DNA from 2 places in the Variovorax boronicumulans genome. Region 1 is predicted to be linked to the other one. Evidence: predicted binding sites of a transcription regulator. Region 1 holds the regulator's gene; the other holds the start of a gene.
The links. Region 1 encodes sigma-54, which starts transcription at its own class of promoters, with help from an activator protein. Its sites were predicted from a motif close to TGGCANGNAANCTGCTTT; they were not measured.
Positions count from the first base shown of each region.

Region 2: a site for sigma-54 is predicted at 1,391-1,408, ahead of VHAB30_RS14400 (transglutaminase family protein). Genes of this name have one in related genera too.

Region 1 covers NZ_BKDH01000003.1:121,448-124,835, reverse strand. Annotated here, with positions in the region: gene lptB (LPS export ABC transporter ATP-binding protein) at 1-261, shown strand, start outside; gene rpoN (RNA polymerase factor sigma-54) at 279-1,868, shown strand; gene VHAB30_RS23270 (phospholipase D family protein) at 1,879-3,388, shown strand, end outside.
Region 2 covers NZ_BKDH01000001.1:3,141,284-3,144,671, forward strand. Annotated here, with positions in the region: gene VHAB30_RS14395 (DNA internalization-related competence protein ComEC/Rec2) at 1-1,360, opposite strand, end outside; gene VHAB30_RS14400 (transglutaminase family protein) at 1,482-3,388, shown strand, end outside.

The sequences.
Region 1 (3,388 bases):
CCGCGCTTCATCCTGCTGGACGAGCCCTTCGCCGGCATCGACCCGATCGCCGTGATCGAGATCCAGCGGATCATCAGTTTCCTGAAAGAGCGCGGCATCGGCGTGCTCATCACCGACCACAACGTGCGTGAAACGCTGGGCATCTGCGATCACGCGTTCATCATCAGCGACGGGCACGTGCTGGCACAAGGCACACCCTCGGAGATCGTCGACAACGCCGAGGTACGCAGGGTGTACCTGGGCGAGCACTTCCGCATGTAAGGGAGGGTCGGGTCTCCATGAAGCAAGGGCTGTCCCTTCGCGTCTCGCAGCATCTGGCGCTGACGCCACAGCTGCAGCAGTCCATTCGCCTGCTCCAACTCTCCACGCTCGAACTGAGCCAGGAGGTGGAGCAGATGCTGGACGAGAACCCGTTCCTCGAGCGCACCGCGGAAGAAGCGGCGCGCGAGGAATTCGGGCTGGACACGGCCGACGCGCCGGTGCCGCGCGACGACGCGGGCGAGGGTGAGGCCGAGTTCACGCCGTCCGCCGCCAGCACTTCCTCCACGTCCAGTGACACCAGCACCTCGACCCCCGACACCGATGGCCCCGCCGCCGAGATCGCCGAGCGCGAGCCCGACTGGGAAGGCGACGGCACCGTCGACATGGCGCCCGACGACAGCGAGTGGGGCAGCGATGCGCCCGCGCGCCAGAACAACCTGGGCGACGACGAGCGTGCCGATGCCACCGAACTCGCGCGCAGCCAGGAGTCGCTGCAGTCCTTCCTGCACCGCCAGGCGTTGAGCCTGCGGCTCAATGAAAACGACTGCGCCGCGCTGCGCTTCCTGATCGAGTCGCTCAACGACGACGGCTACCTCGAAGACTCGCTGCCCGCATTGGCCTCGGGCCTGGCGGGCGACGACAACGACCAGTTCGACGACCTCGTGCACCACTTCCAGGTGGCGCTGGGCCTGCTGCAGAGCCTGGAGCCGGTGGGCGTCGGCGCGCGCGATCTCGGCGAATGCCTGAGCATCCAGCTGAAGGCGCTCGCCAGCGAAGACGAGACCGAGGCCGAAGCGCTCATCCGCAAGACCGCCATCGCGATCTGCAAGCAGCCCATGGAGCTGCTCGCGCGGCGCGACTTCAAGCGCCTGGCCACGCTCACGCGCACCAACGAAGACCTGGTGCGCTCGGCGCTGCAGGTCATTGCGCGGCTCGAACCCAAGCCGGGGCGCCGTTTCGTCGACGTCGAACGCAACATCGTCATCCCCGACGTGATCGTCACCAAGACCGGGCGCGGCACGAACGTGAAGTTCCGCGTCATGCTCAACCCCGAGGTCATGCCGCGCCTGCGCGTGCACGACATCTACGCCGGCGCGCTCAAGTCACACAAGGGCGAAGGCAGCCAGGCGCTGTCTCAGCGGCTGCAGGAGGCGCGCTGGTTCATCAAGAACATCCAGCAGCGCTTCGACACCATCCTGCGCGTGAGCAACGCCATCGTCGAGCGCCAGAAGAGCTACTTCGTGCACGGCGAGCTGGCCATGCGCCCGCTGGTGCTGCGCGAGATCGCCGACGAGCTGGGCCTGCACGAGTCGACCATCTCGCGCGTGACCACCGCCAAGTACATGGCCACGCCCTTCGGCACGGTCGAGCTCAAGTACTTCTTCGGTTCGGCGCTGGGCACCGAGACCGGTGGCAATGCGTCGAGCACCGCGGTGCGCGCGCTGATCAAGCAGTTCGTGAGTTCCGAGAGCATCAAGAAGCCGCTGTCCGACAGCCAGATTTCCGAGATGCTGAAAGAGCAGGGCATCGAGTGCGCGCGCCGCACCGTCGCCAAGTACCGCGAAGCCTTGCGCATCGCACCGGCCAACCTGCGCAAAGCCCTGTAGAAAGCCCACAATGACCCGTCGCCTGCTGTCGCGCTGGGGGCATTGGGTCTTCGCCCTCGTGGCTGCATCGCTGTTCGCCGGCTGTGCCACCTTGCCCGACGACGCACCGCGCCCGCCCACCAAGGCCATCGCCGTCTCGGCCGACACCGCGCTCGGCAAGATCGCGCTGGCCTCGCAGCCCGACCCCGACCTCAGCGGCTTTCGCCTCATGCCCGGCGGCGACTTCGCCTTCGACACGCGGCTGCAGCTGGCGCGCCGCGCGCAGCGCACGCTCGACGTGCAGTACTACCAGATCGAGAACGACGAGACCGGCCGCTACCTGTTGCGCACCCTGCGCGATGCGGCCCAGCGCGGCGTGCGCGTGCGCCTGTTGATGGACGACCTGTACACGTCCGGCGAAGACGAGCTGCTGCTCGGCCTGGCCGCCACGCCGAACGTGGAGCTGCGCCTGTTCAACCCGTTCCCGGCCGGGCGCGGCAGCCTGCTCAAGCGCTTCACCGCATCGCTGTTCGACTTCAGCCGCGTCAACCGCCGCATGCACAACAAGCTCTTCATCGCCGACGGCGCGATGGCCGTGGCGGGCGGGCGCAACATCGGCAACCAGTACTTCCGCCGCACCACCGGCCCCAACTTCATCGACCTCGACACCTTCGTCACGGGTGCGCTGATCCCGCGCCTGGGCGTGCTGTTCGACCAGTACTGGAACAGCCCGCACGTGCGCCCGATCGGCGCGGTCGTGCACACCGACCTGCCGCGCGAGGAGCTGCAGCGCCGCTTCGACGCCGCCACCGGCCCCGACACCACGCCGCCGCCGCCCAGGCCCGCGCCCAACGACCTGCTCGGCTACAGCCCGGTGGCCGACGACCTCGACGCCGGCAAGCTGGGCCTGATCTGGACCACCGCCGAGGCGTATGCCGATTCGCCCGACCGCGTGATCGGCAAGACCGCGTCGTACGGCGGCGTGCCGCTGCTCGACGTGGACAGCGTGCGCTACAACGTGGTCGAGCAGATGCGCCGCGCGCGCAGCGAGGTGACGCTGGTGTCGCCCTACCTGATTCCGGGCGCGTCGGGGCTGGAGGTGATGCGCGAGATCCGCGGACGCAACGTGAAGATCAGCGTGGTCACCAACTCGCTCGCCGCCACCGACGAGCCGCTGGTGCACACCGCCTACCGCCGCTACCGCGCCGACATGCTGGCGCTGGGCGCCGAGCTGCACGAGCTGAGTTCCGCGCGCACGCGGCGCAGCGTGCGCCTCGGCCTCTTTGGCACGTCGGTGGGGCGGCTGCACGCCAAGTCGGCGGTGATCGACCAGCGCATCCTGTTCGTCGGCTCGATGAATTTCGATCCGCGCTCCGAGATTCACAACACCGAGATCGGCCTGTTCATCCGCAGCCCCGAGATGGCGCAGCAGACCTTGAAGCTGCTCGACGTGCTCAAGCAGCAGGGCGCCTACCGGCTGCGCTTTGCCGAGGGCGGCGATGCAGCGGCAGTCGGCTCGCGGCGCATCGAATGGGTCAGCG
Region 2 (3,388 bases), on a different contig from region 1:
GCTGGAACAGAAGCAGGCTCAACGGCGTGAGCGCCAGCGTGATCGTCCATTGCTCGCGGAAGAAGCGACTCAGCCGCGTGAGCGCGCCCACCCTGCCCTCGCCCTGCACAGCCGTCGCGGAGGCGAACAGCACCGCCACCGCCACGAAGCTGAGCCAGAAGCCGGCTTGCAGCAGCGCCCACGGATCGGCGGCCACCACGACCGTCGCCGTCAGCAGCCAGACGTGCGGCCATGGCCAGCGCCGGCCGGTCAGGCGCAGCAGCGCCACGGCCGCGAGCATCCAGACCGTGCGCTGGGAGGGCACGCCCCAGCCGCTGAAGAGCGCATAGAGCGCGGCCAGCAGCACGCCGCCGGCGAGCGCGGCCTGTTGCGCGGGCAGCCGCAGCATGAGCCGGCTGCTGCGCCGCCAGAGCGCGCCCACGACATGCGCTGCGAACCACGCGAACAAGGTGATGTGCAGGCCCGAGATCGACATCAGGTGCGCCACGCCGGTGGCGCGGAACACGTCCCAGTCGGCGCGGTCGATGGCGCCCTGGTCGCCGGTGACGAGCGCGGCGATCACGCCGGCCTGACGCCGATCGTCCACGCGGGCGAAGACGGCATCGCGCACGGCCTCGCGCGCCCGCTCGATCGGGTGCAGCCACGTCGTACCCAGCAGGCGCGGCGCGGGGTCGCGCGCCCCGGCCCGCACGTGGCCTTGGGCATGCACGCCCTGCTCCCACGCCCACAGCTCGCTGTCGAAGCCATGCGGATTGAGGTTGCCGTGTGGCGCGCGCAGGCGCACGGTCAGTTGCCAGCGCTGGCCGGCGTGCACCTCGCCCACGGTGCGTGCGACGGACGCACGCCGCTCGACAGGCTGCTCCCATACGCCGCTGTGTTCGCCGTACCAGGCGAGCGCGATGCGTGACGGCACCGTCGGTGGCGCAGCGTCAGGCAGGGCCTCGGCCCACTGCGCCGTCTCCACGTCGAAACGGAAGCGCGTTCCGATCTCGCCGGGTTGTGGCATCTGCGAGACCACGCCCGTGAGCCGCAGGTCGCGTCCTTCGAGCTGCGGCTCCAGCGCCCCTTGCGCGTAAGCCGTAGCGCGCCATCCAGCCAGGCTCGCGCCGGCCATCGCACCGCAGGCCAGCGACAGCATCAGCACGAGCAGCCGAGGCCCACGCCACCGCCACAACAGCCATCCGCCGCCGAGCCCCACGAGCAGCAACGCGACGTAAACACCCGCCGCCCACAGCAGCGGCTGGCGCAGCTGCACCGCCGCGCCGAGCAGCGTGCCGCCCAGCGCAACGAAGGCCCCCGACCCACCCGCGACAGCCTCGGACGCACGCCGCGACTGCCCTCCCGACACCCCGGAATCCATGATGCAAACCCTCCCCCAACCCACGCTCGATGGCGCGTTAATTGCTTGGCAACTGGGCTAGTATGCGTCTCACCAGAGACATCTTTTCGATGCAACCTCGCTGCACTGCACGCCCCTACGCATGTCCATCCACGCCGCACTCCACCACGTCACCCACTACACATACGACCGCCTGGTGCAGTTGGGCCCGCAAGTCGTGCGACTGCGCCCCGCGCCCCATTGCCGCAGCAATGTGATCTCGTACTCGCTGCGGGTCGAACCGGCCGAGCACTTCGTCAACTGGATGCAGGACCCGTTCGCCAACTACCAGGCGCGGCTCGTGTTCCCCGAGAAGACGCGCGAGTTCAAGGTCACGGTCGACCTCGTGGTCGAGATGGCGGTCTACAACCCCTTCGACTTCTTCCTGGAGCCGCAGGCCGAGAACTTCCCCTTCAAGTACACGGCCTCGCAGGCCGAAGAGCTGGCGCCCTACCTCGTCACCGAGAAGCCCACGCCGCTGCTGCAGGCCTACCTCGACAAGATCGAGCGCAAGGAACAGCGCACCATCGACTTCCTGGTCGGCATCAACCAGCAGGTGCAAAAGGACGTCAGCTACCTCATCCGCATGGAGCCCGGCGTGCAGACGCCGGAAGAAACGCTGAGCAACGGCAGCGGCTCGTGTCGCGACTCGGGCTGGCTGCTGGTGCAACTGCTGCGCCATTGCGGCCTGGCCGCGCGCTTCGTGTCGGGCTACCTGATCCAGCTCACGCCCGACGTGAAGGCCCTCGACGGCCCCAGCGGCACCACGGTCGACTTCACCGACCTGCACGCCTGGTGCGAGGTGTTCCTGCCGGGCGCCGGCTGGATCGGTCTGGACGCCACCTCGGGCCTGCTGGCCGGCGAAGGCCACATCCCGCTGGCCTGCACGCCCACGCCGTCGAGCGCCGCGCCCATCGAGGGCGGCGTCGACGAGTCCGAGGTCGAGTTCAGCCACGAGATGAAGGTCACGCGCATCTACGAATCGCCGCGCGTCACCAAGCCCTACACCGAAGAACAATGGGCCGAGGTGCTCGCGCTCGGCGACACGGTCGATGCGCGCCTTGTGGCCGGCGACGTGCGCCTGACCATGGGCGGCGAGCCCACCTACGTGGCCACCAGCGACCGCGACGCGCCCGAATGGAACACCGACGCGCTCGGCCCCACCAAGCGCGGCTACGCCACCGAGCTCGTGCACAAGCTGCGCGCCGAGTACGGCCAGGGCGGCTTCCTGCATTTCGGCCAGGGCAAGTGGTATCCGGGCGAGCAGCTGCCGCGCTGGGCGCTGTCGATCTTCTGGCGCGCCGACGGCCAGACGCTGTGGCACGACCCCGAGCTGTTCGCCGACGAGCGCTTTCCCACGCACTACACGAGCGAGGACGCGCGCCGCTTCACCACCGTGCTGGCGCACAAGCTGGGCCTCACCGAGCGCTACATCCAGCCCGGCTACGAGGACACCTACTACTACCTGTGGCGCGAACGCCGCCTGCCGGTGAACGTCGACCCCTTCGACTCCAAGCTGGACGACGAACTCGAACGCGTGCGCCTGCGCCGCGTGTTCACGCAGAAGCTCGACGCGGTGATCGGCTACATGCTGCCCATCGAGCCCGGCAACGCCAACAGCGACACGCCCGCGCTCGCCGGCCCCGGCTGGAAGACCGGCCCCTGGTTCCTGCGCGACGACCGCCTGTTCCTGATCCCGGGCGACTCGCCCATGGGCTACCGCCTGCCGCTCGACTCGCAGCCGTGGGCCAGCAAGGGCGACTACCCGTATCTCATCGAGCGCGATCCGACCGCGCCGCGCGCCGCATTGCCCAGCGCGTCCGACTACCGCGCGCGCTATGCCACCGCCACCCCGGTCGCCGGCGCCGACCTGGGCGAGGTGCCCTACACCTTCGGCGCGCCGCCCGTGGTGGCCGCGTCGCTGCGCATGCAAAGCCCCGGCGATGCGGCGAAAGGCGATGCAGCTGCTCCTGCTGATGCGGCTACACCGGCCACGCGCCAACCGCTGCG